DNA from 3 places in the Massilia sp. TWR1-2-2 genome. Region 3 is predicted to be linked to each of the others. Evidence: predicted binding sites of a transcription regulator. Region 3 holds the regulator's gene; each other region holds the start of a gene.
The links. The regulator LexA, encoded in region 3, represses DNA repair genes until DNA is damaged. The targets are predictions, from matches to a motif close to ACTGTATNNNNATACAGT.

Region 1: ACP7DD_RS21980 (error-prone DNA polymerase) is a predicted target of LexA. The motif match lies at 3,401-3,418, and genes of this name have one in related genera.
Region 2: ACP7DD_RS10600 (PA0069 family radical SAM protein) is a predicted target of LexA. The motif match lies at 3,227-3,244, and genes of this name have one in related genera.

Annotation. Positions count from the first base shown of each region.
Region 1 is NZ_JAFCWM010000030.1:170-10,025, forward strand. It holds gene ACP7DD_RS21970 (TonB-dependent receptor plug domain-containing protein) at 13-2,409, opposite strand; gene ACP7DD_RS21975 (hypothetical protein) at 2,617-3,150, opposite strand; gene ACP7DD_RS21980 (error-prone DNA polymerase) at 3,442-6,621, shown strand; gene ACP7DD_RS21985 (PRC-barrel domain-containing protein) at 6,745-7,146, opposite strand; gene ACP7DD_RS21990 (CTP synthase) at 7,376-9,061, shown strand; gene kdsA (3-deoxy-8-phosphooctulonate synthase) at 9,058-9,856, shown strand, end outside.
Region 2 is NZ_JAFCWM010000009.1:65,029-74,884, forward strand. It holds gene maiA (maleylacetoacetate isomerase) at 1-242, opposite strand, end outside; gene ACP7DD_RS10590 (fumarylacetoacetate hydrolase family protein) at 239-1,264, opposite strand; gene ACP7DD_RS10595 (gamma-glutamylcyclotransferase) at 1,477-2,037, shown strand; gene ACP7DD_RS10600 (PA0069 family radical SAM protein) at 2,048-3,175, opposite strand; gene ACP7DD_RS10605 (trypsin-like serine peptidase) at 3,329-4,489, opposite strand; gene ACP7DD_RS10610 (tRNA-uridine aminocarboxypropyltransferase) at 4,523-5,161, opposite strand; gene ACP7DD_RS10615 (methyl-accepting chemotaxis protein) at 5,281-6,975, opposite strand; gene ACP7DD_RS10620 (dienelactone hydrolase family protein) at 7,303-8,535, shown strand; gene ACP7DD_RS10625 (esterase/lipase family protein) at 8,616-9,856, shown strand, end outside.
Region 3 is NZ_JAFCWM010000019.1:45,090-54,945, forward strand. It holds gene ACP7DD_RS18080 (replicative DNA helicase) at 1-530, opposite strand, end outside; gene rplI (50S ribosomal protein L9) at 694-1,146, opposite strand; gene rpsR (30S ribosomal protein S18) at 1,173-1,463, opposite strand; gene priB (primosomal replication protein N) at 1,496-1,789, opposite strand; gene rpsF (30S ribosomal protein S6) at 1,832-2,236, opposite strand; gene ACP7DD_RS18105 (DUF29 domain-containing protein) at 2,385-2,840, opposite strand; gene lexA (transcriptional repressor LexA) at 3,030-3,665, shown strand; gene ACP7DD_RS18115 (tetratricopeptide repeat protein) at 3,687-4,328, opposite strand; gene ACP7DD_RS18120 (cystathionine gamma-synthase family protein) at 4,437-5,681, opposite strand; gene purF (amidophosphoribosyltransferase) at 5,691-7,211, opposite strand; gene ACP7DD_RS18130 (CvpA family protein) at 7,253-7,741, opposite strand; gene ACP7DD_RS18135 (SPOR domain-containing protein) at 7,763-8,698, opposite strand; gene folC (bifunctional tetrahydrofolate synthase/dihydrofolate synthase) at 8,710-9,856, opposite strand, start outside.

The DNA of each region.
Region 1 (9,856 bases), on a different contig from region 3:
CAGTGCGGCGGCTTAGAACTTGTGCCACATCCGCGCGAAGTACGACGTGCCGTTCAAGCCGAACTGCACGCTCTCGTACTTGAAGCCGTTGTCGGTCTCGTTAGGATCGTGCGCGGTTGGCTTGACGTTGAAGATGTTGGCCGCGCCGACGGTAAACTTGGTCTTCGGCGTGAACGCGTAAGTGAACGCCAGGTCGGCCGACGTCTTCGGCTCATACTTCATCAGCGGCGTCGGCGGACCGGAGAAGGTGCCGAGCGACTGCGGGCCGAAGTGGATGATCTTCAGTTCCGTGTTCACTTTGCCCAGCGTGTAGTCGAGGCCCAAGGTGGCCTTGCGGCGCGGGCCGCCCTGCTCGATGAACAGGCGCTCGCGCTCCGACAGCAGCACGTCCTCGAAACCTGCCAGCGATGGCGGCGCCTTGATGTTGGTCACATCGGTGGTGCTGAAGTTCAGCGCCAGGAAGGTATTGAGCTTGCCGCCCATGACATCGCTCTTGTTCGCCACCGTCAGGTCCAGGCCCTGGGTGCGCGTGTCGATCGAATTGACGAAGAACTGCGCCGACGCCACGCCCAGGTTCAGCAGGATGTCGCCGAGAGCCGGGTAGTTGTCCGAGTCGAAGCGGCCCGACAGCACGATGCGGTCGTCGATGTTGATGCGGTACAGGTCGGCCGTTACCGAGGTCGACGCCGTCGGGGTCCAGGTCGTGCCGAGCGTGAAGCTCTTCGACTTTTCTTCCTTCAGTTTTGGAATACCGGCCGCGTTGGTGACGTTACCGCCATTTGGCGCGAACACCACGTCCTTGGCAACGCCGCCGACGAAGTCGGTGAACGTCGACGAGAAGTACACCTGCTGCAGCGACGGCGCGCGGAAGCCCGTGCTGGCCGAGCCGCGCAGCAGCACCGCGTCGGCCAAGCGGAACGAAGCGGCCAGCTTGCCCGTGACGGTGGAGCCGAAGTCGCTGAATTTCTCGTAACGCACGGCGCCTTGCAGCTTGATGCGGTCGGTGACGTCGGCCTCGAGGTCGAGGTAGGCGGCGCTGCTGTGGCGGCCCTTGTCGGTGGCGTCGCTCGGCTGGAAGCCGGGGAAGCCCTGGCTGCCGGCGTTGCCGCCGGAGCCGAGACCGTCGACGTCGTTGTACGAGCCTGGCTCGCCGGCGAAGATCTTGTAGTTCTCCTTGCGGTACTCGGCGCCCAGCGCGACGTTCAGGCCACCGAGTATGTCGCCGTAGAAGCGGCTGATGTCGGCGTTGGTGGTCAGCTGCTCGAACTCGAAGCCGCCGGCGTTGAACTGGCTCGGGCTGATGCCTTTGCCGCCGGCCAGCAGATTCTTGTTGGCGATCGACGCGTTCAGCGTATTGCTGATGTTGTAGACCATCTTGTTGAAGCCATAGGTCTGCGACAGGTCGGCATTCCATTCGCCGGCACGGGTGCGGTAGCCGATCGTGCCGAAGCGGTCGTCGACGTCGGCGTTGATGAATGGCGCGAAGCCGTTCGGGTACATTGCCGCCGAATTTTTCGACGGGATGTCGTCCGAGCCGATGCCGCCGCGGCCCCATGCCGCGCTCGAGCCGTAGCGATCCTGCACGCCGGCGGTGAAGTAGACGCGGCCGGCGGCGCCGGTCGGGATTTCGCCGTTGACGTACAGCGTGCGGTTCTTCACCAGCGAATCGCCGATGATGCGCGGGCTGTCGTCGACTTCGCGATTCGAGCGGCCGCGGTTGAGCACTTCGGCGGTGATGCCGATGACGCCCTTGTCGCCGACCTGCAGGCCGCAGTAGGCCGAGCCTAGGTAGTTGCGGCCGTCGCCCTCCGAATACTGGCCGGCGCCGACAACGGTTTCGCAGCCGAGGCTTTTCTTCATGTCGATGTTGATCACGCCGGCGATCGCGTCCGAGCCGTACTGGGCGGCGGCGCCGTCCCGCAGCACCTGCACATTTTTGATCGCCAGCAGCGGGATCGCATTCATGTCGGTGCCGGTGTTGCCGCGGTTGCGCGCGCCGAAGATGTTGACCAGCGCGGTCGTGTGGCGGCGTTTGCCGTTCATCAGTACGAGTGTCTGGTCCGAGCCAAGGCCGCGCAGCGCTGCCGAGTCAATCAGGTCGGCGCCGTCGGCGCCAGTCTGGCGGGTCGAGTTAAACGACGGCGAGATGTAGGTCAGCGTCTGGGCCAGGTCGAACTGGCCTCCCTGTTCGGCGATCTTCGTCATCGGGATGAAATCGACTGGCACTACCGTTTCGGTGGCCGAGGTGTTGGCGGCGCGGCGCGAACCGACCACATTGACGGTCTGCATGTCGTCCTTGGCGACGGCGCCGGCGCTCTGCGCGAAGGCGGCGGGCGAAAAGGCGGCGAGGGCGGCGCTGCCGTACAGGCTGAGCAGGATGGCTTTACGGAGGGTACTTGGCTGGAACACGCGGCTTCTCCAAAATGAAAAATTTCATTTTAAACACTTGAACCTGTGTCGATGCGGCGAGTGTGAAAATACCACAACGTTATCCAGATATAGGCAAAACGAATAGGTTATCCGACCTAATTTGTGCTAGTGCAACATCGGGGTCAGACCTAGGTCTGACCCCGACGTGTTGGTAACGAGTTGAACGTTTCCTGCCCGAGGGGCAGCTTACTTGGCGATCGCTTGCAAAAGCAAGAAGCCTTCGTGGCGGATGGCGCTTTGCGCCTCGGCCAGCGCCTTGCTGGCCTTGATAAATGCGGCGCGCTGCATGTCCTTGCGCTCGGCGGCGGTGGCGACGGGGGCGCGCTGCTCGCGCATGCTGGGCCCGCTGTTATACATCTGGTAGACGACTTTCTTGCCGTAGTCGGAGGCATAGAAGCGTGCCATCTCGGTTGCCGTCTCGGCGCTGATGGTGCGTGCCAGCGGATAGGCCAGGCGCGCATAGATTTGCGCCGGCGGCACTTTTTCGAGCTTGGCGTATGCGGTATTGCGTTGCGCGTCGGTGGCGTAGCGGCTCGAGCCGGTAATCGATCGCATCATCTTTTCCGCCTGCATCGCCTTCAGCAAATCGGACACGGCATTGACGTGGCCAACGGTGATGACGCCTGCAGCCGGCGCCGGCGCCGATGTTGGCGCCGCGGCGAACGTGACAGGGGAAGCGGCGATCAGCGCCGCCAGGCCAAGCGTTGTCATCAATCTCATCATGTACCTTTTAGATAATGTTTTTCGCGTGCAATCATATCCGGCAAAAGCGCGGCGGACAAGAACGATTTCAACCGTGTCCCACGTTGCCCCCGGAAGCGTAATTCGCTCGTTCCAAAACCGGGGTCAGACCAGGTTAAAAGCAGGCCGGCGCGCGATCGACCGAATATCAAACGGGTCTGACCCCGATTTTTCTGAGGAGGCGAGCGCAGCACTTGGGTTTGCTTGTTTGGCGTGCGCGGTGGGTTATACTGGGTTTATATACAGTCCTTTAATGCCGCACCTCAAGTCATGCCGTCCTCTTCCTCTACGCCAGCGACCAGCCTGCCCGACTATGCCGAGCTGTTTTGCCTGTCGAACTTTACCTTCCTGCAAGGCGCTTCGCACGCCGAGGAGTTGGTTGCGCGCGCCGTTCAGCTCGGCTACTCGGCGCTGGCGCTGACCGACGAGTGTTCGCTCGCCGGCGTCGTGCGCGCCCACGCCGAGGCGAAAAAAGCCGACCTGCAGCTGCTGATCGGCGCCCATTTTCACCTGAACAACGTCGACGGCAACGCGGCGCTGTCGCTGGTGCTGCTGGCACAGAACCGCAACGGCTACGGCAACCTCGCCGAGCTGATCACCATCGCCCGCACGCGCACCGAGAAGGGCACCTACCTGCTCACGCCGGCCGACTTCGCCGCGCCGCCGCCTACCCACGCGCACCTGCAGGGCATGCCCGATTGCCTGGCGATATTGCTGCCGGCCTACCCCGGTCACGATGCCGCCGACGCCGACCGCCTGCACCGACAGGCCGCGTGGATGGCGGCGACGTTTCCCGGCCGCAGCTGGATTGGCCTGAACCTGCTGCACCGCGCCTACGACGACGCCCACCGCGCCACGATCGAGGAAGTGGCGTGGCAGCACGCGTTGCCGATCACGGCGGTCGGCCACGTCTGCATGCACGTGCGCTCGCGCAAGCCCTTGCAGGACACGCTGTCGGCGATCCGCATCGGCAAGCCCGTGGCCGAGTGCGGCTATCAGCTGGCCCAGAATGCCGAGCAACACCTGCGCGCGCGCCTGCGCCTGGCCAATATCTACGCCCCCGAGGCGCTGGCCGAAACGGTGCGCATCGCGCGCCTGTGCACCTTCTCGCTCGACGAGTTGCGCTACGAATATCCGAACGAGGTGGTGCCGGACGGCCATACGCCGGCCAGCTACCTGCGCAGCGAAACCTATATCGGCGCGCACCGGCGTTTTCGCGAAGGCATCCCGGCCAAGGTGCAGGCGCAGATCGAGCACGAGCTGGCGCTGATCGGCGAGATGCGCTACGAACAGTATTTCCTCACCGTCTACGACATCGTCCGCTTCGCGCGCTCCAACAACATCCTGTGCCAGGGCCGCGGCTCGGCGGCCAACTCGGCGGTGTGCTATTGCCTGGGCATCACCGAGGTCGATCCGGCCCGCGCCAACCTGCTGTTCGAACGCTTCATCTCGAAGGAGCGCAACGAGCCGCCCGACATCGATGTCGACTTCGAGCACCAGCGCCGCGAAGAAGTGATCCAGTACATCTACAATAAATACGGTCGCACCCGCGCCGCGCTGGCGGCGGTGGTGATCAGCTACCGGCCCAAGAGCGCGCTGCGCGACAGTGGCCGCGCGCTCGGCATCGACCTGGCCATCGTCGAAAAAGTGGCCAAGACCCATCACTGGTTCGACAGCAAGCAGGACCTGGTGAACCGGCTGGCGGAAAGCGGGCTCGATCCGCAGTCGAGCCTGGCGCAGCAGTGGGCGACGCTGGCGCAGCTGCTGCTGGGCTTTCCGCGCCACCTGTCGCAGCACCCGGGCGGCTTCGTCATCGCCCAGGGCAAGCTGTCGCGCCTGGTGCCGATCGAAAACGCCACGATGGCCGAGCGCAGCGTCATCGAGTGGGACAAGAACGACCTCGAGGAACTCGGCCTGATGAAGGTCGACGTGCTGGCGCTGGGCATGCTGTCGATGCTGCGCCGCGGCCTCGAGCTGATCGGCACGCGCCACGGCACCGTGTTCGAGATGCAGGACATTCCGCCCGACGACACGCCGACCTACGACATGATCTGCGCGGCCGACACGGTCGGCGTGTTCCAGATCGAATCGCGCGCGCAGATGAGCATGCTGCCGCGCCTGTTGCCGCGCAAGTTCTACGACCTGGTCATCGAGGTGGCGCTGGTGCGGCCCGGCCCGATCCAGGGCGGCATGGTGCACCCGTACCTGAAGCGGCGCCAGGGCCTCGAGCCGGTGCATTACCCGAAGCCGGAAATCCGCGCCGCGCTCGAGCGCACCTTGGGCGTGCCGATCTTCCAGGAGCAGGTGATGCAGGTGGCGATCCTGGCGGCCGGCTTCACGCCCGGCGAAGCGGACCAGCTGCGCCGCGCGATGGCGGCGTGGAAGCGCAAGGGCGGCCTGGAAACGTACTACCAGCGCATCGTCGGCGGCATGCTCGAGCGTGGCTACGAGCTCGAGTTTGCCGAAGCGATCTTCAGCCAGATCCAGGGTTTCGGCGAATACGGTTTTCCGGAGTCGCACGCCGCCAGTTTCGCGCTGTTGGCCTACGCCAGCTCGTGGATGAAGCGGCACGAGCCGGGCGCCTTCCTGTGCGCGCTGCTCAACAGCCAGCCGATGGGCTTCTACAGCCCGTCGCAGCTGGTGCAGGACGCGCGCCGCCACGGCGTCGAGGTGCGCCCGGTCGACATCGCCATCAGCGGCTGGGACTCGACACTCGAGGAGGTCGACGAGTCGCGCGCCAGCCAGCCGGCGGTGCGGCTGGGCTTGTCGTTGCAGCGCGGCATGCGCCGCGACGTCGCCGCGCGCATCGAGGACGCGCGCGCGATCCGGCCGTTCGACAGCGTGGCCGACCTGGCGCGCAGGGCCGGCCTCGACCGCGGCGACCTGCAGGTGCTGGCGGCGTCGAACGCGCTGGAGTCGCTGGCCGGCAACCGTCGCCAGGCGCTGTGGCAGGCGGTCGGCGCCGTGCCGGACAAGGACCTGCTGCGCCCGACCACGCCTGACGAGGCGACGCCGCAATTGCGCGCGCCGACCGAGGGCGACGAGATCGTCGGCGACTACCGCTCGCAGGGGCTGACCTTGGGGCGCCATCCGCTGGCGCTATTGCGACCGCAATTGCTCAAGCAGCGCTTCATGACGGCGGCCACCTTGCACGACTACAAGAACGGCCAGCTGGCGCGCGCCTGCGGCATCGTCACCGTGCGCCAGCGGCCCGGCACGGCCAAGGGCGTGCTGTTCCTGACGCTCGAAGACGAGACCGGTAATGTCAACGTCATCGTCTGGCCGAGCCTGGTGGAAGAGCAGCGCCGCGAAGTGCTGCGCGCGCCGCTGCTGGGCGTGTACGGCGTGTGGCAACGGGAAGGGCAGGTGCGCCACCTGGTGGCCAAGCGGCTGGTGGACATGTCGGCGCTGCTGGGCCGGCTGGGCACCCAGAGCCGCGATTTCTGCTGAGGAATCGCTGGGGCAAACGAAACGCTGGGGTCAGGTCTGACATTCGGACATTCACGCGTGAATGTCCGAATGTCAGACCTGACCCCAGCTTTTTTGCTAGCCCGGTCTGTTGCAGCTTGCCTGTTACGCCGCGCCGGTGCCGTAGTAGCCGTGGATCTGGCTGGCCCAGCTCTGGTCAGCCATGTCGGGCCAGTTGTCGGTGTCGAAGCCGGGCGCGGACTCGATCTTGGCCTTGTCCATATTCATCGTCATGCGGTGATTTGCCGGGTCCAGCGTCAGGGCCTGGAACGGCACCGCGAACAGCTTTTCACCAATCCCCAGCACGCCGCCGCTCGACATCACGACGTAGGCGACTTTGCCGCTGCGCATGTCGAGCATGAATTCCTTGATCTCGCCAAGGTGTTCATTTTTCAGGTTGTGGACGTGATCGCCAATCAGCGTGTCGGCGCCCATCAGTTCAGGACCTGGGCCTTTGTGGTTCTTGTTCGAATACATGCCGAGGGTGTCGCGGTTCAGATAAGACATGGTGGCCTCCTTGTAAAAAGAACCAGCATGCGTTAAGCGCACGCATGGGTCTGTTCGCTCGCGCACACTCCCGCGCCGGCGTACGGCGCCGGCGCGCCGTGCATGGGCCACGCGACAGGGCTCGCCCGACCACGCGGCGCTGGTGGCAATTTGCCTTGTTTTGCCGAAGGTTTGGCCGGTTTAAGGTATAATTTCAATTTCCCGCACGTGCCGTTCGGCACCATCTGCAATGACCAAATTTGTCTTCGTCACCGGTGGCGTTGTGTCTTCCCTTGGAAAAGGGATTGCCGCCGCCTCTCTCGCCGCGATCCTCGAATCGCGCGGCCTTAAAGTCACCATGCTCAAGCTCGATCCGTACATCAACGTCGATCCTGGGACGATGAGTCCGTTGCAGCATGGCGAAGTGTTCGTCACCGACGACGGCGCCGAGACCGATCTTGACCTCGGCCACTACGAGCGCTTCATCAGCACGCGCATGAAAAAGGTGAACAACTTCACCACCGGCCAGATCTACGAATCGGTGATCCGCAAGGAACGCCGCGGCGAGTACCTCGGCAAGACGGTGCAGGTCATTCCGCACATCACCAACGAGATCCAGGACTACATCTACCGCGGTGCCGAAGGCGCCGACATCGCGCTGGTCGAAATCGGCGGCACCGTCGGCGACATCGAATCGCTGCCGTTTCTCGAGGCGGCGCGCCAGCTGTCGCTGCGCGCCGGCCGCAAGTCGGCCGCCTTCGTGCACCTGACGCTGGTGCCGTACATCGCCTCGGCGGGCGAACTGAAAACCAAGCCGACCCAGCACAGTGTGCAAAAGCTGCGCGAGATCGGCATCTCGCCGAACGCGCTGCTGTGCCGCGCCGACCGCCCGATTCCGGCCGACGAGCGCGCCAAGATCTCGCTGTTCTCGAACGTCGAAGAAGCGGCCGTCATCTCGGTGTGGGACGTCGACACCATCTACAAGGTGCCGCAGGTGCTGCATGACCAGGGTCTCGACGAGATCATCCTCGAAGCGCTCGGCATGGAAGCGCCGCCGGCCGACCTGTCGATGTGGACCAAGCTGATCCACGCGCTGGAAAATCCGAAGACGGACGTCACCATCGGCATGGTCGGCAAGTACGTCGACCTGACCGAGTCGTACAAGTCGCTGACCGAAGCGCTGCGCCACGCCGGCATCCATACTGAAAGCCGCGTCAACATCGAGTACCTCGATTCGGAAGACATCGAGACCAAGGGCTGTGCCCACCTGGCCAAGTACGATGCAATCCTGGTACCGGGCGGCTTCGGCAAGCGCGGCGTCGAGGGCAAGATCATGGCCGCCCGTTTTGCGCGTGAAAACAACATCCCCTACCTCGGCATCTGCCTGGGCATGCAGGTCGCGCTGATCGAGTACGCGCGCCACATGGCCGGCATGGCGAACGCCAACTCGACCGAGTTCGATCCGGACACCGACCAGCCGGTCGTGGCCCTCATCAACGAGTGGCAGAACCACGACGGCAAGGTCGAAAAGCGCGACGAGCGCTCCGACCTGGGCGGCACCATGCGCCTGGGCGCCCAGACCTGCGCGGTCAACCCTGGCACGCTGGCCGCCGAAATCTACGGCAGCGTCGTCACCGAGCGCCATCGCCACCGCTACGAAGCGAACAACCACTATCTGGCGCGCGTCGAAGCGGCCGGCCTGATCGTGTCGGCACGCACCCCGACCGAAGACCTGTGCGAAATCATGGAACTGCCGCGCAGTGTGCACCAGTGGTACATGGGCGTGCAGTACCACCCGGAGTTCAAGTCGACCCCGCGTACCGGCCACCCGCTGTTCATTTCGTTCATCAAGGCAGCGCTCGCGCACAAGGCTGCGGCGTCCGCGCCGGCCCTGCGCGCCGTCACCGAACCAGTTTTGCAAGGAGACGCAGCATGAAGCTTTGCGGATTTGACGTCGGCCTCGACCAGCCGATTTTCCTGATCGCCGGCACCTGCGTGATCGAGTCGCGCCAGATGGCGATGGACACCGCCGGCGCGCTGAAGGAAATCACTTCGGCGCTTGGCATCCCTTTCATCTACAAGTCGTCGTTCGACAAGGCCAACCGCTCGTCGGGCTCGACCTTCCGTGGTCCGGGCATGGACAAGGGCCTCGAGATCCTCGCCGACGTCAAGCGCGAAATCGGCGTGCCGGTGCTGACTGACGTGCACACGATCGAAGAGCTGCCGGCCGTGTGCGCGGTCGTCGACGTGATCCAGACCCCGGCATTCTTGTGCCGCCAGACCGACTTCATCGTCGCCTGCGCCCAGACCGGCCTGCCGGTCAACATCAAGAAGGGCCAGTTCCTCGCGCCGCACGACATGAAAAACGTCATCGACAAGGCGCGCGCGGCGGCCACACAGGCTGGCCTGAACCCAGACAACTTCATGGCGTGCGAGCGCGGCGTCTCGTTCGGCTACAACAACCTGGTGTCCGACATGCGTTCGCTGGCCATCATGCGCGAATCGAACTGCCCGGTCGTGTTCGACGGCACCCATTCGGTGCAGCTGCCTGGCGGCCAGGGCACCTCGTCCGGCGGCCAGCGCGAGCACATCCCGGTGCTGGCGCGCGCCGCGGTGGCGGCCGGCATCGCCGGCCTGTTCATGGAGACGCACCCGAATCCGGCCGAAGCGCTGTCCGACGGCCCGAACGCGATGCCGCTGGCGCGCATGAAAGAGCTGCTGTCGACCCTGG
Region 2 (9,856 bases), on a different contig from region 3:
ACAGCGGGATGGGTCTCTTCGAGGTATTCGAGGATCGCCATCGACTGCGTCAAGGTGGCGCCGTCATCGTCGAAGGTCGGCACCAGCGCGCTCGGATTCATGGCGCGGTAGTCGTCCTGCAGATGCTCGCCGCCATGCTTGACCAGGTGCACCGGCACTGCCTCGTACGGCAGCCCTTTCAGGTTCAGCGCGATGCGTACGCGGTACGCCGCGGAACTGCGGAAGTAGGTGTAGAGCTTCATTTGGTCAGCGCGTGGTAGTGCGCCACTTGCTGGTCGATGGCGCCGAAGATGCTGGCGCCGTCGGCGTCGAGCATTTCGATGCGGACGTTGTCGCCAAACTTGAGATAGGACGTGGTGGGCATGCCCTTTTCGATCGTTTCGTACATGCGCAATTCGGCCAGGCAGCAATAGCCGACGCCGCCATGCTCGATGCTCGAGCCATGCAAGCCGCCCTGCTTGTTCGATACGGTGCCCGAGCCGATGATGGTGCCTGCGGCCAGCTCGCGTGTTTTGGCGGCGTGCGCCACCAGCTGGGCGAAATTGAAGGTCATGTCCTGGCCGGCGTTGGGTTTGCCGAACGGCAGTTCGTTGAGCGTGACCGTCAGCGGCAGGCACAGTTTGCTGTCCTGCCACGCTGCTTGCAATTCGTCGGGCGTGACCGCCACTGGCGAAAACGCGCTGGCGGCCTTGGACTGGAAGAAGCCGAAGCCCTTGGCCAGTTCATTGGGAATCAGGTTGCGCAGCGAGACGTCGTTGACCAGCATGACGAGCCTGATCGCCGCGGCGCTGTCTTCGACGCTGGCGCCCATGGCGACGTCGCCGGTGATGACTGCCACTTCCGCTTCGAGGTCGATGCCCCACTCCTCGGACAGCGCGAAGATCGGATCCCACGGGCCGACGAAGGAGTCGGAGCCGCCCTGGTACATCAGCGGATCGGTGTAGAACGAGGCCGGCACATCGGCGTTGCGCGCCTTGCGCACCAGCTCGACGTGGTTGATGTAGGCCGAGCCGTCGGCCCACTGGTAGGCGCGCGGCAGCGGGGAATGGCACAGCGACTCGACGAACGGTTCGGCCGCCAGGGCAGTGCCGTCGTTGAGGTCGCGGTAGATGTTGCGCAGGCGCGGCGCGACGGTGTCCCAGTTATCGAGTGCGAACTGCAAGGTGGCGGCAATCTTCGGCACGCGCTGGCACGTGACGAGGTCGCGGCTGACGACGATCAGCACGCCGTCGCGGCCCGCGCTCTTCAGGGTGGCGAGCTTCATGCGTGCTCCTGCGATTGGGCGCGGTAGGCGGCGTGCTGGATTTTTTTGATTGGCATTGCGTGCTCCTCCATAGATGTCATCATTAGAGTGCAAAACTGGCAATCATACAAATGTTTTTCCGCGCCGCGGGGCGATTCATATTATGCGGCGTCGCGCTGCGAAGGCATCGCAGCGCGGCTATAATTATTCTCCGCAATTGTGGGAACCCGCACATGTCACCCAACACCATCGCGATCAACCAGCGCATGGACAAATTCGACGGCCACCATCGCGTGTGGCTGTTCGGCTACGGCTCGCTCATTTTCAAGGCCGACTTCCCTTTCATCGAGCGGCGTCTTGCCAGCATCGAAGGCTGGGCGCGGCGATTCTGGCAGGGATCGCACGACCATCGCGGCACGGAAACGGCGCCGGGCCGCGTACTGACGCTGACGCCCGATGCCGGCGCCATCTGCGCCGGCATGGCCTACCTGATCACGCCGGAAGTATTCGCCCACCTGGACCACCGCGAAAAGAATGGTTACCTGCGACTGGCCGTCAACATCAACTTCGACGACGGCGGCAGCGAAGAGGGCCTGGTCTACATCGCCACCGAAGACAACGCCGCCTACCTGGGCGAAGCGCCGGAACGCGACATCGCGCGCCAGATCGCCGCTTCCGCCGGACCGAGCGGCCCTAACCGGGACTACCTGACCGATCTTGCCGACGCGCTGCGTTCTCTCGGCAAGGACGATGCACACGTGTTTGCCATTGAACGCCACCTGGCGGAATTCTAGCCAGACACGTTTAAAACAGGTCCAGCTGGCCGGTCGCGTTGCCGCTTTGTCTGCATGGCGCCGGGGGCACCACCAGCGGCTTGCGAAAGCGCGAGAAATCGAGTTTGGCGAAGCGGCTGCCGTTGCTCCCCATGCCGAGCCGCTCGACGGTCTTGCTGAAGCGCTGGCGGATCAGGTCGGCCCACACGCCCTCGCCGTGCATGCGCATGGAAAAGTCGCTGTCGTAGTCTTTGCCGCCGTGCATTTCGCGCACCCGGTTCATCACGCGCTGGGCACGGTCGGGAAAGTGTGCCTGCAGCCATTCCTGGAACAGCGGGTTGACTTCCCACGGCAGCCGCAGCACGACATAGTGGGCGCCGATGGCGCCGGCGTCGTGCGCCGCTTCGAGCACTTTTTCGATTTCGGGCTCGGTGACGAAGGGGATGATCGGCGCGACGCTGACGCTGACGGGAATGCCGGCGTCGGCCAGGCGGCGGATGGTGCGCAGGCGCCGCGCCGGCGCCGCGGCGCGCGGTTCGAGCGTGCGCGAGATGTCCGGATCGAGCGTGGTAATGGTGATCGAGGCGCACGCCTGGCGCCGCGCCGCCATGGCGCCGATGATGTCGATGTCGCGCTCGATCAGCGACGACTTGGTGATGAGGCCGACCGGGTGCTCGCATTGGTTAAGTACCTCGAGCACGCGGCGGGTGATGCCGAACTGGCGCTCGCACGGCTGGTACGCGTCGGTGTTGACGCCGAGGGCGATCGATTCGGGCACGTAGGCGGGCTTGGCCAGTTCGCGCCGCAACAGCTCGGGCGCGTTGACCTTGGCGAACAGGCGGCTTTCGAAATCGAGCCCCGGCGACAGGCCAAGGTAACTATGCGTTGGCCGGGCAAAGCAGTAGATGCAGCCGTGCTCGCAACCGCGGTAAGGATTGAGCGAGACGTTAAACGGGATGTCCGGAGAAGCATTGCGGCTGAGGATGGTCTTGGCGTACTCGTCGGTGACGTGGGTCTTGAAGGCGGCCGCGCCGCCCTCTTCGTCGTCATGCACCCACCCGTCGTCGAAGCCTTCGCGGCCGTTGACCTCGTAGCGGCCCTGCACGTTGGAAACCGCCCCGCGTCCCTTCCGAGGCGCAAGCGGCTTGGGCGGCAGCATGACCTGCCCTTCAAACTCGTTATCGCTGTCGGTCACGGCGGGGCCCCAGATACTGTATAAGCATACAGTATATTACCATGGCGCCGTGGCCTGTTCAAGCGGAGCGCGGGCGTGCGGCGCCGCCGTTGCGCCGACGCCTCAGTAATTACCGCACTAGTTGCAGTTGCCGCTGGAGGCGCAGATCGCTTTCCACAGCTGGATCCAGCGGTTGTCCGGCACCGACGAGCCCTGGGCCTTTTCGAGCTGGTCGTTATAGATGTACGAGGTGACGCCGACCAGCACATTCGGCACGGCGTCGATGCCGCTGGCGCCGCCCAGCGAAACCTGTTCAAGATTCTGTATCCACGGGCCGCCGCTGGAACCTTCGCGCGCGTCCGAGCCGTATTCGACGGTGTTCGCGTCGGTGGCGCGCAAGCTGGCGCTCATGACGTTCTGCATTTTTTCGCAGTCGTCGAGATTGCATGGATAGCCGATCTTGGAGGTGTGGTTGGGGTACAGGCTGCCGGTCTGCCAGCCGAACCAGCCGGCAACGTCGCCGAGCCGGGACAGTGGCGCATCAGGCTCGAGGCGCTGGTCGCGAAAACTGATCATCGCGTAATCGGCGGGGTTGGGCACCATGCCGCCGCCATTGGCCCACGCGGGAGCGACGATCACGTTGCTCCAGGTCCAGGCGCCAAATGGCGCAACGCCGTCGCGATAGGCCGGCACGAACAGGAAGTTTTCGTAAAAGCCGTTCGGCGAGCCGCTATGCACGCAGTGGCCGGCGGTGACGACCACGCGGCGCTGGAGCACCGCGGCCGAGCAGGTGAAGGGAGCGCCGTTGGCGGTGAAGAACAACTTGCCGACCGCACGGTAGGGAAAGACGCGATCGGCCGAATATTCGGCCGCTTCGCCATTGAACATGGGAAAAACCCGGGTGCTGGTGAAGCAGGCGCCAAGATTGCCCGCGGCGCTAGGGCGCACCGGCGCATCGGCCGGCGCGACGGCGGACCTTTTATCTGGCGTGAACAGGCGCCGCTCGCGGGGAGCGACCTGCACGGTGGGCGGGCTGCCCTCGTTGCGGACCGGCGCGGCCGCGCCGAGCGCCGATGGCGGGGCGGCCGACACCATGCCCTGCCGCGCCTGTGGCACAGGCAAGGGCCTGGCGGACTTCAAGCGTTCAGGCGTCCAGAATTGGCCGGCTGCATTTGCCGGGCCGATATTGGCCTTTGCGAGCGGACCGGTTGGATTCGGGGTTGCGGTTTGGGAGTGGGCCGCGCTGGCCATCAGGAGCGCCGCGGCTGTGGCCGATATGTTGTTGAATACTTTGTTCATGGAATCCTCGCCAGCGCGGACGGTGCGCCGTCTTCATTCGACTGGCGCACGGCGGGAAAATTCCTGTGCTGGCGCTGCACGGCCGGCGTAACCGGCCTGCTGGGCAACGAAGCCGTCTAACGCGGCCAGCAGCGGCGCGAAGCTGGCCTCGCCGCCGTCGAGCCGCATCAGCGCGTAGGCGGCCGCTTCGAGCGTCGACAGCTGGTCGGGCGCGTGGGCCTTGCGGATGCGGTAGTGGGAGGCCGGCATGCGCTGCAGCGCCAGCCGCGGCAAGCCCTGCAGCAGCGGATTGAGATACAGCATCTTGCGGCTCTTGCGCCAGGTGCCGTCTAGCACGACGAGGCGCAGCGCGGCGGGGTTGGCGAGGCTGGCAGTATCCGCCGCCGCGGCACTATCGTCCGGGTACAGTAGCAGCGGCGTACGGCCGCCGGCGTGCAGCAGGGCCGACAGTTGGGCAGGATCGAACAACTCTCCGGTGAGAAGTACGCTGCCGGGCACGCTCAGGTGCAGCAGGCGGGCGCTGCCCTTGGCGTTGGCGACTTCGAGCGGATGCTGCAAGATCAGCAGCTCGACACTGGTCGAGACCGGCGCGATCCATCGGCAGATACACGTGGAAACGGGGCGCAGGCAGGTGGCGCAGATCGGGCGGCGGGGGTGGGACGAGTTGCTCATGGCCGCCAGCATAAGCGTCGGCGGCGCCCGCTGGCAAGCAGGGACGCAGCAATAAAAAAAGCTGGGGTGTTTTGGGATCGAAATGTCCGAATGTCAGACCTGACACCAGCGTTTTGGGATTAGAACTCTTCCCACTCGTCTTTGGTGGCGGCGAGCGCGACGGCGGGCTTGCGCACGGCCGGCGCCGGCGCGGCGCCGCGGGCGGCCTGGCGCAGTGCCGGCGCCGGACGCGCAGCGACCGATGGGCGCGGCGCGGCGGCGCGCGGCGCCGCCAGCTGATTCAGCTTGAACACGCCGACCACTTCGGACAGGCGCGCGGCCTGGTCCTGCATCGACGCGGCAGCAGCAGCAGCCTGCTCGACCAGCGCGGCGTTCTGCTGGGTGACCGAATCCATTTGCGTGATGGCCATGTTGACTTGCTCGATGCCGTCGCGCTGCTCGTCGCTGGCGGTGGTGATGTCGTTCATGATGCTGGTCACGCGGGCAATGCTGGCAACCACCTCGGCCATCGTCTTGCCGGCCTCGTCGACCAGGCGCGAGCCGGTGTCGACCTTGGTTACCGAGTCGCCGATCAAGGCCTTGATTTCCTTGGCGGCGGCCGCCGAACGCTGCGCCAGGTTGCGCACTTCGGAGGCGACCACGGCGAAGCCGCGGCCCTGCTCGCCGGCACGCGCGGCTTCGACTGCGGCGTTGAGGGCGAGAATGTTGGTCTGGAAGGCGATGCCGTCGATCACGCTGATGATGTCGACGATCTTGCGCGACGAGTCGTTGATCGAGCCCATCGTCGCGACCACTTGCGACACCACGGCGCCGCCCTGGGAAGCCACCTGCGAGGCGGTGATCGCCAGCTGGTTGGCCTGGCGGGCGTTTTCGGCGTTGAACTTGACCGTCGAGGTCAGCTCTTCCATCGACGATGCGGTTTCTTCCAGCGAACTGGCTTGCTCTTCGGTACGCGAGGACAGGTCGAGGTTGCCGCTGGCGATCTCGGCCGACGCGGTGCCGATGGTGTCGGTGCCGCTGCGCACCTGGCCGACGATGCCGACAAGGCTGTCGTTCATTGCCTTGAGGGCAGCCATCAGCTGGCCGGTCTCGTCAGTGCTGTCGACGACGATGTTGCTCGTCAGGTCGCCCGCAGACACCGTTTCGGCAACCCGCACCGCTTCGCGGATCGGGCCGGTGATCGAGCGGGTGATCAGGTAAGCAAAAATGGCGCCGATCAGGATCGCCGCCGCGCCGAGCGCGATCGTCATGTTGCGGCCGTTGGCGTACTGCGCGGCAATCTCGTCGCCGGTCTCGTCGAGCAAGGCGCGCTGCGACAGCGACAATTTCTCGAGCGCGTCGAGGTAGGCGGTGCGGGTGGCAACCATCTCCTTGTTGTAGATCGCCTTGGCGCCTTCGAGGTCGCCGGCGGCCTTGCCCTTGAAGACGCTGGCGCGCGCCGCCGTGTACGCGGCGCGGGTGGTCAACACGTTGGCCAACAGTCCTTTGGCCACTGGCTCCTGCAGCAACTTGACCAGGGTGTCCTGCACCACCGTCGCGCGCGCCGACGAGGCTTTCATCATGTCTTCGACCGCTTTCTGATCGGCCGTATCGGTGGCCAGCCAGGCGGCGGTGGTGCGCGCCGCATTGACGTGGATGACCTGCGCCCACTCGCCGATGAGGCGCTCGTTGCGGACCTTTTGCTCGATCAGGTGCTCGGTGACGGCGCTGGCCGACTGCATGCGCCACAGCGCGGTGGCGCTGATGGCGACAAGCAGGAAAAGGACGATGGCGAAACCAAGCGCGAGACGGATACCAATGTTCAGATTTTTCATGGTGGAGCGCTATGCACGAGACGGGATTTGATGCTAACAGGAAATTCACCAATTCCCAAAAAGGTGCAAATGCACAAAGGTTTTTTTGCAACATAAAAACTATTATTTTGTTATGGAAATTTAAACGGTTGTTGTGTGAAGTGTATTGACGCTAGTGTCAACGGGTCGATTGATTGTCGCGTCCGCTTGATATGAATTGATGTTCTGCTACTACCGAAAAAATAAACGGGCGAACTTAGCAGTTGGGTATTGCTCTGAAAATTTAAGGTGCCTAGAATCAAATATTCCAATCGGAAATTTCATCTAGCCCAACTGCCCTTCTCCGCCATGGCTCGCGTCCTCCCGTCCGTCCGCAACATCACGTTGGCGATCATTGTCGGCCTGGCATCGCTGCCTTCCTTTTCCGTTGAGCAAGAACTGAAACTTGACTACCGGCTCAACGAACACATCGTGCTGATCCCGGCCGGCAGCGGCCGCTCGATGATGGAAACGACGGTATTCCAGCCGAACGGTCCGGGCCCGTATCCGCTGCTGATCATCAACCACGGCAAGGAAGCCGGCGCGCCCAGCGCGCAGCAGCGCGACCGCTTCATCTTCATGGCCACCGCGTTCGTCAAGCGCGGCTATGCGGTGATCGTGCCGATGCGCCAGGGCTTTGCCAATTCGACCGGACGCTACAAGGATTTCGGCTGCAACATGACGGCCAACGGCTATTCGCAGGCCAACGACGTGCGCGCCGCGGTCAATTATGCGCGCCAGCAGGACTGGATCGACAGCGACCGCATCGTGGTGGCCGGGCAATCCTACGGCGGCATGGCGACGATGGCGCTCGGCACCGAGGATTTGCCGGGGGTGCGCGGGCTGATCAACTTCGCCGGCGGCCTGCGCGACGACGCCAACAGCTGCGACTGGCGCGGCGAACTGGTCAAAGCGTTCGGCAACTATGGCGCGGCCAACAAGATTGCCAGCCTGTGGATGTACGGCTCCAACGATTCTTTGTTCGGCCCGGAACTGGTGCGCCGCATGCACGGCGCCTTCGTGCGCGCCGGCGGCCAGGCCCGCCTGGTCGAGTTCGGCCCGTTCAAGCGCGATGCCCACGGCATGATCGCCAGCCGCGACGGCGAAAAAATCTGGTGGCAGGAGACCGAGCAATTTCTCAAGCAGGTCGACATGCCGACGGCGGTGCGCTACGCAGTGGTGCCGCAGCCGACGTTGCCAAAAAGCGACTTTGCCAACATCGACGATGTCGACGCGGTGCCCTACATGGGCGAGCACGGCCGCACCGCTTACCGCGAATATCTTTCCAAGATGAGCCCGCGCGCGTTCGCGGTGTCGCCAAACGGCGCCTGGTGCTGGGCCGAGGAAGGCGAAGACCCGGACGCGCGCGCGCTCGCCACGTGCGAAAAGAAAGGCGGCCAGCCGTGCAAGCTGTACTCGGTCGACGAGCACGTCGTCTGGCTCGCCGATCCGTCGCCGTTGCCCGATGGCACCGCGCTCGCCAGCCGGGTGTTGCCACGCGCCGCCGGCGCGGTCGGCGGCACCAGTTCCGTCACCAACTGAACCGTTCAACGAACTGCACCAGCGCAAGCCGGACCTGTCGCGCCGGCCCGACAATGAGCGATTGATCATTGGAGGGGCGCATGTCGCGACTTCGTTTACGCTTGGCAGGCATGCTGCTGGCAATCGCCATCGCGGGGCTCGCCGGCGCCGCGCCGGTGCAAGCCGGCAACAACCATCCGGTGGTGCTGGTGCCGGGATTCCTTGGCTTCGGCCCGGACCAGTTCAACGGCAGTGGCTTCCTGTACTGGGGCGGCTTTGACGACATTGCCGAGCGCATGCGTGCCGGCGGCGCCCACCGGGTGCTGGCGGCGGCGGTCTCGCCGATCGCCGTCAACTGGGACCGGGCCGCCGAGCTGTACTACCAGATCAAGGGCGGCTGCGTCGATTACGGCAACGAGCACAGCACGCGCCACGCGCTAGACGGTGTAGCGAAGCCGGCCGGCAAATGCTGGGCGGCAGATCCGGCCGACAATCCGCACCGTTACCGGCTGGCGTTCTACCCGGCGTGGGACGGCGCGCATCCGATCCACCTGGTCGGCCACAGCCAGGGCGGCACCACGATCCGCGCGCTGATCGAGCTGCTCGAACACGGCTCGCCGAACGGCGACGAAGGCGGCGGCGACCTGTACGAAGGCGGCAAAGTTGGCTGGGTGACCAGCGTCACGACCATCTCGGCGCCGCACAACGGCACCACGCTGCGCGACGCGGTGCAGGATTTTCCGTCGCTGCTGGGGGCGTGGGCAACGATGGTCGACAACTTCGTGCTGCTGGCGGCCGGGCCGCCGAATCCGTGGGTGGCGCCGCCGCCCGGCATCGCCACGTCATCGATGAGCGGCGACTTCGACACCTCGCAGCTGGAAATGGCGCCGGACGGCGCGCGCGCGTTCAACAAATGGGCACGCACGTCGCCGCATGTGTACTATTTTTCGATCGGCACACGCGCCACCGAAGCTGGCAGCGCCTGCTGCAACGACACCGACCGCTTCGTCGCGCCGTTGCAGTGGCCCTCGTACCAGTATGCGCGCAGCGACATGATTTATTTTTGCAGGGCGACGGCTGGCGAGCTGATCGCGCCGATGCGCATCCAGCGCGGCATCGGTTCCTATACGCAATCGGCGCCGGACCGAGTGCTGGTGGACCGCAGCTGGTTCGTCAACGACGGCGTCGTCAACACCAGCAGCATGAAGGGGCCGGCCGGCCATCCGCAGCGCAACTACAACGGCAGCGCGCAGCGCGGCACGTGGAATTACCTGCGCACCTATGAAGGGTACGACCACTTCGACATTCTCGGCTGGCCAGGCGGGCCGGCGCCGGTCTTTCC
Region 3 (9,856 bases):
ACCTGGGTCAGCAGCGGCTGCACCGCGACCCAGCCCTGGGCGCCGCGCGAACCTTCTTCGGCAATCGCAAAAATCTTCGACTCCGCTTCGTCGAGCATCTGCTTGACTTCCTTGCCTTGCGGATTGAACGCGTTGCCTGAAATCTCGTCGGCCACGGTGATCAGCTTGCGCAGGATGCCGCGGTCGCGCACGATCTCGGCGTAGCGGCGGATGTTGGCCGCCGACGGCGTGTTCTGCGCCATCGCGTTGAGGTACTGCAGGCCACCGACGTCGTCGGCCTTGCCCATGTTGGTGAGCGCCTCGTAGACTGTGATGACGTCGGCCGGGCGCGCGGCATTGATCAGCTTGACGAGTTGCTCGAAGATGATGCGGTGATCGTAGCGGTAAAAATCGTCGGCGTGCATGAAGTCGGCGATACGGTCCCACGCAGCATTATCGCGCAGCAGGCCGCCGATAACGGACTGCTCTGCTTCGATGGAATGCGGCGGAATGCGGATGGCGTCGACTTGCGGATCGGAAGGGGCGTTCATGGCGCGAATTATACCCGCTCCGGATGGACAGGCCGCAATAATCGGCGAGAAATCGCTTTGGTACGGACGTAAAAAAGCCGGGATGTACCCGGCTTCTTGACCGGATAACCCGGCATTATGGCGTCATCTCGCGGGCCCATGGCCTGCGCGACAAGCGCGATATTTAAGCAGCTTCGCCGACGACAGCGATGGTGATGTCGACGACGACGTCGGTGTGCAGTGCGACTGCAACAGCGTGGTCGCCAGTCGTCTTCAGCGGACCGTTCGGCAGGCGAACTTGTGCTTTCTCGACAGCGAAACCTTGCTTCGTCAGCGCTTCAGCGATGTCGAAGTTGGTCACCGAACCGAACAGACGGCCATCGACGCCCGCTTTTTGCGCAATCGAGATGGTCATGCCGCTCAGCTTCTCGCCTTGGGCTTGCGATGCGGCCAGCTTGGCTGCAGCAGCTTTTTCCAGCTCAGCGCGCTTGACTTCGAACTCGGCGATTGCCGAAGTCGTTGCGCGGCGAGCCATGCGTTGCGGGATCAGGAAGTTACGTGCGTAACCGTCTTTGACTTTGACGACGTCGCCGAGGTTGCCGACGTTGACGACTTTATCTAACAGAATAACTTGCATATTTTTCTCCAGGTTCTCTGCAACGCTTAAGCGTGGTGCAGGTCGGTGTAAGGCAGCAGCGCGAGGTAGCGGGCGCGCTTGATGGCGGTGTCAACCTGGCGCTGGTAGTGCGCCTTGGTACCGGTCAGGCGTGCTGGCATGATCTTGCCGTTTTCCTGGACGAAGTCTTTCAGGGTGTCGACGTCTTTGTAGTCGACCTGCTCGACGTTTGCTGCGGTGAAGCGGCAGAATTTCTTGCGCTTGAACAGTGGGTTCTGTTGTTTGCGTTTTTCTTTGAGCTTGAGCTTGTTCTTGTCGAACTTTTTACCGAATGCCATTTGAGGCTCCTGTATCTAAAAATGTGCTCCGCTTAGGCGGCGGCACTAAAATCAATGATGTGAAACACCAACGCTTTGCTACTGCGACTCTTTTTGGCCAGAAAACCGGTGAACTGGTGTGCTGCGCCTAACTCGGCCCGGGAGAACCTGCCTGAAATCTCGCCCGCGGCGAACGCGGTGATGTCAAACTCGGTCAACCTGCTTACCCCTGCTTCCACCTGCTGCGAACTATGCGTCAGGGTGGCGGACACGATCGGCACGCCGGCCGGGGTATAACGCAAAACGTCGCGCTCCGAAATATGGGCTACAAACTGAAGTTGATTCACTGGTGTGATTCACTTCGCCAGCTGAGGGTCTCTTGCCAAAAATTAGGCAGCTGCTGGGGCTGGTGCTGCTGGAGCGGCTGCAGGAGCTGGCGCTTCCGAGCGGTGGCTCTTGGCTGCGTCTTCACGTTGTACCGACTTCATCATCGGCGACGGCGTGATTTCAGCCTTCTTCATCTTAACGGTGAGGTGACGCAGCACGGCATCATTGAATTTGAACGCGGTTTCGAGTTCCACGAGGGTCTCGTTGTCGCATTCGATGTTGATGCAGATGTAGTGCGCTTTAGGCAGCTTCTGGATCGAGTAAGCCATCTGACGACGGCCCCAGTCTTCGACGCGATGAATGTTACCGCCGCGTGCAGTGACGCTGGCTTTGTAACGTTCGATCATCGCCGGGACTTGCTCGCTTTGGTCCGGGTGGACGATAAAAACGATTTCATAATGACGCATGCATAACTCCTTAGGGACGTTTAAAACAAAAGCCCACCTCGGCGTCAAGACGAGTGTGGGAAGGGAAAGCCGGCAATTATAGCGCGGAATGGGGCGGGCAGGCAAGCATCACCGCCGCCCGCGGAGGCGGAACGTGGCTTTCCGATCTTCAGGGGACGAAGTCGAAGTCGAACAACTGATTCTGCGAATACGGATTGACCGTGGGGAAAGCTGATACGGACAACCCTGTTTCGTGCGCCGCCCGACGAACCGCGACCGGAAAAGCCTCTGCCACATCCTGCATCACGGAGGGACGCAGGCTCGGGCTATCCTTGAGCAGCGCCTCGATTGCATCGCGCTGCTCAGTTAAAGTTGCCAACCAGCTTCCACCAATCCGATGGTGCTGGAACTGACACTTCAACAGGTGCATGAGCAAGACTTTGAGGCGACTCGCTAACTCCCTGCGTTCCTTGCTCATGGCCGCTCGCAGTTCCTCGATCAGATTTTCGACGTCGAGCAAGTGTAAATGCCCTTTCCGCAACAGCTCAATCTGGCGCCCATACCAGAGCACAAGATCCTGATCATATTCCGCGCACGCCTTCTTCTTCGACTCGAGTTCCAACATGGCTGCCTCCTTCCAATTCCACATTAGCACCCAAAGAAACCGCAGTCCAGCGTCACGCAGCCGCCTTTTGATGCGTGAAATCGACCAAAAACCGGGTCTGACCCCGTTTTTGTGAACTTTCACTTGCATTGAGCGAAATACTGTACAAAAATACAGTCTGTTTATATAACCAGCCCTCGGGCAACGCCAATGATCAAGCTCACCGCACGGCAAGAAGAGATCCTGAACCTGATCCGGGAAGCAATCGAAAACACCGGCTTTCCGCCGACGCGCGCCGAAATCGCCGCCGAACTGGGTTTCAAGTCGGCCAACGCCGCCGAGGAGCATTTGCAGGCACTGGCGCGCAAGGGCGCCATCGAGATTTCACCCGGCACGTCGCGCGGCATCCGCCTGATCGGTCCGGCCGTCGAGGCGAGCCCGATGCCGCCGCCGACCTTGATGATGGCGCTGCCGCTGGTTGGACGCGTCGCCGCCGGTTCGCCGATCCTGGCGCTGGAACATGTCGAGGCGACCTACAGCGTCGACCCTGCCATGTTCGCGTCGAAGCCGGATTACCTGCTGAAGGTGCGCGGCCTGTCGATGCGCGACGCCGGCATCATGGATGGCGACCTGCTGGCTGTGAAAAAAGTCGACACCGCCAAGAATGGGCAGATCGTGGTCGCGCGGATTGGCGACGACGTCACCGTCAAGCGCTACAAGAAAACCGGATCGCTGATCGAGCTGTTCCCGGAAAATCCGGACTTCAAGGTCATCAAGGTCGATCCGGCGGTGGACGATTTCACGCTTGAAGGCCTCGCCGTCGGGCTGATGCGCTCCTGGCACTGAGCCGGGTTAACTAGCCAGCGCCTAGTTGTCGTACTTGCGCTTGGGTGTGACAGCGGGCATGCTCTTGACCAGTTCGTTGTGCTCTTTGACAAACTTATCGGTGGCGGCGCGCCAGGCGTCATAATCGGCCAGCACCAGCTTGGCGCTGATGCTGGCATCGGCGCCCATGCGCGTATGGACTTCGCCGAGGTAGGCCGTGGCGGCCTCGAGTTCCTGCTTGTTGAGCAGCTTTGAAATATCTTCCGGAATGCGCGTCGTCAGCGGCGCGCTGGCATTCAGGTTTGCCACAAAGCCATTGTTGCAATCCTGCCAGGTGGTCATCGCCGCCGCAACGCTGTTGATCTCGTCGTTCGCCTTCGATATTGCCGGTATGCGCGGCGCGGGGCACCGGAACTTGCCCGCCTTGAGGTCGGCGCCATCGTACTTCGACACCCAGTAATCAATATCTGCGCGGCGCAGTTCGCGCTTCTTCATCACTTCCAGCGAGGCTGCGGCAGTCTTGTTGCCCTTCGCCGACGACTTCTTGAACCACGCATCGGCCTTCACCAGGTCGATCGCTCCGGCTTCGCCGTACCAGTACATTTCGCCGAGATGCAATTGCGCCTCGGCGTTGCCGGCGTTGGCCAGCTTGGTGTAAAGCTGCAATGCTTGTGGGAATGCCATCTTCTCGAACAAGGCGTTGGCATCGGCCAGTTCATCGGCATGGGCAACAGTGAAGAAAGCAAGAGCGAGCCAGAAGACGATTTTTTTTCATTTTTATCGCAGCAAGAATTAAACAGGCTCCAGCGCACCCTGGAAGTCGGCCAGCAGGTCGGCCGTGTCCTCGATGCCGACCGACACGCGGATCAGCGACTCGGCGATGCCCATGCTGGCGCGGCGCTCGGCGCCCATTTCGTAAAAGATCGTGTGGGCCACCGGAATGACCAGGGTGCGCGTGTCACCCAGGTTGCTCGCGGGGATCCCGATCCGCAGGCGGTTCAGGTAGTCGAAGCAGTCGATGCCATCGTTCAGCTCGAAGCTGAACAGCGAGCCGGCAGAGCGGAACAGTTCGCTCGTAATCGCATGCTGGGGATGCGACGCCAGCCCCGGATAATGCACGGCCGCCACGCGCGGATCAGCCTCGAGCATGCGTGCCAGCGCCAGCGCATTGGCGCAGCTGCGTTCCATGCGCAGCGCCAGCGTTTCGGCGCCCACCGCGATGTGGTGCGCCGCTTCCGGTCCGAGCGATGCGCCGAAGTCGCGCAAGCCCTTGGCGCGAAGTTGCGCCATGCCCCACTGCGCCGGCGGATTGCGCTTGTAGTTGGCGGCGATGTGCGGATAGTTTGTCCAGTCGTAAGCGCCAGTGTCGGTCAGGCTGCCGCCGAGCGCAATGCCGTGGCCGCCGATCGACTTGGTCAGCGCGTTGACGACCAGGCCGGCGCCGACCGACTTCGGCCGGAACAGGTAAGGCGTCGTCATCGTGTTGTCGACAACGAACAGGATGCCGCGCTCGCGGCACAGCTGGCCAATGCGCACCAGGTCGGCGACCTGGGTGCGCGGATTGGCGATCGTTTCGACGAACACAATGCGCGTTGCCGGCGTCAACGCCGCGGCAACATTGGCAACATCGGTGGCGTCGACAAACGCGACGTCGACGCCCTGCCCGGCAACCGTCTGCCACAGGCTGTTGGTGTTACCGAACAAGAAGGCGGACGAAACCACATGGTCGCCGGCGCGCAGCAGACCCTGGAACACCGCGCCGATCGCGCCCATGCCGGTGGCAAAGCACAAGGTCGCCACGCCGTCTTCCATGCGGGTAAGCTTGTCTTCCAGCGCCGCGACCGTCGGGTTGCCCTGGCGGCCGTAGCGGAAACCCGGCTCCTTGCCCTGGAACACAGACGCCAGCTGGCGCGCATCGGTGTAGCCGAACGCGACCGAGGTATGCACCGGCTTGTGCAGCGAACCATGCTCGATCGGCTTTTGCCGGTCGTTGTGCAAGATGGTGGTGGTGAAGCCGAACTGTTTCTTGTCGCTCACGATGCCGCCCTATTCCGCCGTTGCCAAGGTCAGGTTGAGCTGCGTGCGGGCGGCGTCCTCGGCCGGCTCCTTCTTCGGATTGTGGCGCGCGAACTCGAGGCGATCGAGGTAGTCCTGGGTAACGTCGCCGGTGACGTAGATGCCGTCGAAACAGGAGGCCTCGAAGTTCTGCAGCGCCGGGTTGACGTCGCAGATCGAGCGCTTGAGCGCGTCGACGTCCTGGTACACCAGCTTGTCGGCGGTGATCTCGCGGCAGATTTCTTCGTTGCTGCGCCCGTAAGCGATCAGCTCGCCGCGAGTCGGCATGTCGATGCCGTACACGTTCGGAAACAGTACCGGCGGCGCGGCCGAGGCGAAGTAGACGTTGCGGGCGCCCGCTTCGCGCGCCATCTGGACGATTTCGCGGCTGGTGGTGCCGCGCACGATCGAATCGTCGACCAGCAGCACGTTCTTGCCCTTGAATTCGGAGCCGATGGCGTTTAGCTTCTGGCGCACCGACTTGCTGCGGATCGCCTGGCCGGGCATCAGGAAGGTGCGGCCGATGTAGCGGTTCTTGATGAAGCCTTCGCGGTATTCGATGCCGAGCTTGAGCGCGAGCTGGATTGCGGCCGGGCGCGACGAATCGGGAATCGGCATGACGACGTCGATCTCGCCGCTTGCAAATTCCTTGCGGATTTTCTCGGCCAGGTACTCGCCCATCTTCAGGCGCGTGGCGTACACCGAGGCGCCGTCGAGGATCGAGTCCGGGCGCGCCAGGTAGACGAATTCAAATGCGCACGGGTTGAGCGACGGGTTCTCGGCGCACTGACGCTGGTGCAACTTGCCGTCATTGTCGATGAACACTGCCTCGCCCGGCGCGATATCGCGCAGGAAGCGAAAGCCGATGCCTTCCAGGGCGACCGACTCGCTGGCGACGAGGTATTCATTGCCCTCGTCGGTCTCGTTGACGCCGATGCACAGCGGACGGATGCCGAACGGATCGCGAAACGCCAGCAGGCCGTGGCCGGCAATCTGCGCCACCACCGCGTAGGCGCCGCGCACCCGCTTGTGCACCATGGCGACGGCCTTGAAAATGGAGTCCGGATCGAGCGAATAGCCGGTGGTCGATTCCTGGATTTCGTGGGCCAGCACGTTAAGCAATACTTCCGAATCCGAATCGGTATTGATGTGGCGGCGATCATTCTTGAACAGCGCTTGTTTCAGTTCGTCCTGATTGGTCAGGTTGCCGTTGTGCGCCAGCGTGATGCCGAACGGCGCATTGACGTAGAACGGCTGCGCTTCCTCTTCGCTGGACGAGCCGGCGGTCGGATAGCGGCAATGGCCGATGCCGGAATTGCCCTGCAGTGAACGCATGTTGCGGGTGCGGAAAACGTCGCGCACGAGGCCATTGGCCTTGTGCATCGAAAACATGCTGCTGTGATTGGTTGCAATGCCCGCCGCATCCTGGCCGCGGTGCTGCAGCAGCAGCAATGCGTCGTACAGGACCTGGTTGACGGGATTATGCGAGACGACGCCGACGATGCCACACATGGTGTGCTCCTAAGACTGAACAGCCGATATTGAAAATTGGTTCAAAAACGCACGTGCTGCGTCAAGGCAGCAGGCAAGAAAGGTTTGACGGTGCGCGCGCCGGTTTCCGCCAGTGGCGAGAGCAGCGCGTTTTGCCAGAAATCCTGTTGCGGGATCGACGTCATGCCACACAATATGACGCCGAACAGCACAATTACAATGCCGCGCGCCAAGCCGAACAGACCGCCGAGGCCGCGGTCGGCCAGGCCCAGTCCGCTCGCCTTGATGAGCGCGTCAACGGCCAGCATCAGCAGGCCCATCAGAATGCGTACGCCGATAAACAGCGCCACGAAAGCGACCATCAGCCGCACGGCCTCGCCGGGTATCATCACCGGCAACATCGGCGCCAGGGTCGCGCCGTACATATTGGCCACGACGAAGGCGACAACCCAGCTGACCAGCGAAAGGATTTCCTTGACCAGGCCGCGCATGGTGCTGATCACGACCGAGGCCAACAGGACGAACAATACCAAGTAATCGAAAATGGTCACGCCCGGCATGCCCTGGTTTGTCTATTTTCCATCAGGCTTGACAATGCTGCCGGACATGCCGACCTTGTCGAGCCTGGCGCGCATGCGGTCCGCCTCTTCCCTGCTGAACGGACCAACTTTAACCTGGATGCGCTCGCCGCCGGCGGTCGTTACCTTATGGGTGAAGGAGCGGATGCCGGCGTCCTTCAGCTTGCCCTGCAATTCGGCCACCTTCTCGGCCGTGCCGAGCGCTGCCACCTGGACGACGAACTTGCCGCCGCCGGCTGCCGGCGGCTTGCCTTCAAGGATGTCAAGCGCGCGGGCGGCGTCTTCGGTTTTGGCGGCCGGCTTTTCTTCCTTGACGGCGACCTTCGCCGGCTTCGGCTCAGCCACCTTCGGCTCGACCGGCTTCGGCTCGGCTTTGGCCGCTTTCGGCTCAGGCTTTGGCTCTGGCTTGACGTCGGCCTTGGGCTCCGTCTTCGGCGCGGCCTTTGGAAGCGCCGGCTTCGCTTCGACTTTCGGCTCAGCCACGGCAACCGTCTTGATCCCGCTTGGTTCCGGCTTCGGCGGATCGATGAACTCTTCGCGCTTGTCGAGCGAATCGGCGGCTGTGGCAGCGCCAGGCAGTGCCGGCACGGGCAGCGGCGGCGCCTTGTCGCGCGATGGAATCTGGAACGCGATGTCGCCGGCCAGCGGTTTCGGCTCGGCGTCGAGCACCATCGGCAAGCCGACGGCAACGGCCAGCGCCAGCGCGATGGCGCCTACCAGCCGGCGGCGGGCGCGCTTCTTTTCGGGCAGTACGGGATCGTCGACGCCGCGCGATTTGCGATCGCGCCGCGGTGCGGCCGGTTCACCGGCGCTGGAAGCGCGCTTGGCGCGGGCGCGGGTGGCGACCGAATCTTCATCGCGGGAATAATAGCCACTGTCATCGGCAGTGGTGTCTTGCTTGTTTTTATTGAGGAACGAGAACAAGCCCATGCGGTATTTTTTCAGTGAGAGGAGGATTTTCGGGCTGCCATCACGCCTGCTACCGTGTAGAACGAGCCAAAGACCACAATTCTATCATTCTCCCCAGCCCGGCTCATCGCATTCGCAAAAGCCGATGCCGGATCGGGAAATTCGGTGATCGAGCGCTCGCCCGGTTTGCCATCGTCCGGGGCCAGGCCGGCAATGGTGGCGGCCAGGTCGCCGGTGTGGGCCGAGCGCGGCGACGGCAGTCCGGCGACGCACCAGTGATCGACATACTGCGCCATCGGCGCGACGACGCCGGCGATGTCCTTGTCTTGCATCACGCCAAATACGGCGTACGTGTACGGGTGAAAACCCATGTTGCCCAGGTTCAGCGCCAGCGCCGATGCCGCGTGCGGATTGTGGGCGACGTCGAGGATGACGGTCGGCCGCCCAGGCAGCACCTGGAAGCGGCCCGGCAACTCCACCGTCACAAGGCCGGTGCGAATTTCCTGGGCGCCGACCGGCAATTCGAGGCGCAGCACTTCCAGCGCGGCCAGCGCGGCCGACGCGTTGAGCAACTGGTTGGCGCCGCGCAGGCTCGGATACGCCAGCGAGTTGCGGCGCTGGCTGCGCCCGCCAAAGTTCCACTGCTGCTTGTCGCCGGAATAATTGAAGTCGCGCCCGAGCAGCCACAGGTCGGCGCCGATCGCTTCGGCATGCGCCACCAGCGACGCCGGCGGCACCGGGTCGCTGCAGATCGCCGCTTTGCCGGGCCGGAAGATGCCGGCTTTTTCGAAACCGATTTCTTCGCGCGTGGTGCCGAGGAAATCGGTGTGGTCGATGTCGACGCTGGTGACGATGGCCACATCGGCGTCGATGACGTTGACGGCGTCGAGCCGGCCACCGAGGCCAACTTCGAGGATCGCCACGTCGAGGCCGGCGCCGGCCAGCAGATGCATGATGGCCAGCGTGGTGAATTCGAAATACGTCAGCGGCACGTCGCCGCGGGCAGCTTCGACGTCGTTGAAGGCGCCGATCAGCTCGGCGTCGGTGGCCAGGTCGCCCTTGATACGGGCGCGCTCGTTAAATTCGAGAAAGTGCGGCTTGATGTACAAGCCGACCTTGTAGCCGGCCCGCAGCAAAATCGACTCGAGCATCGAGCACGTCGAGCCCTTGCCGTTGGTG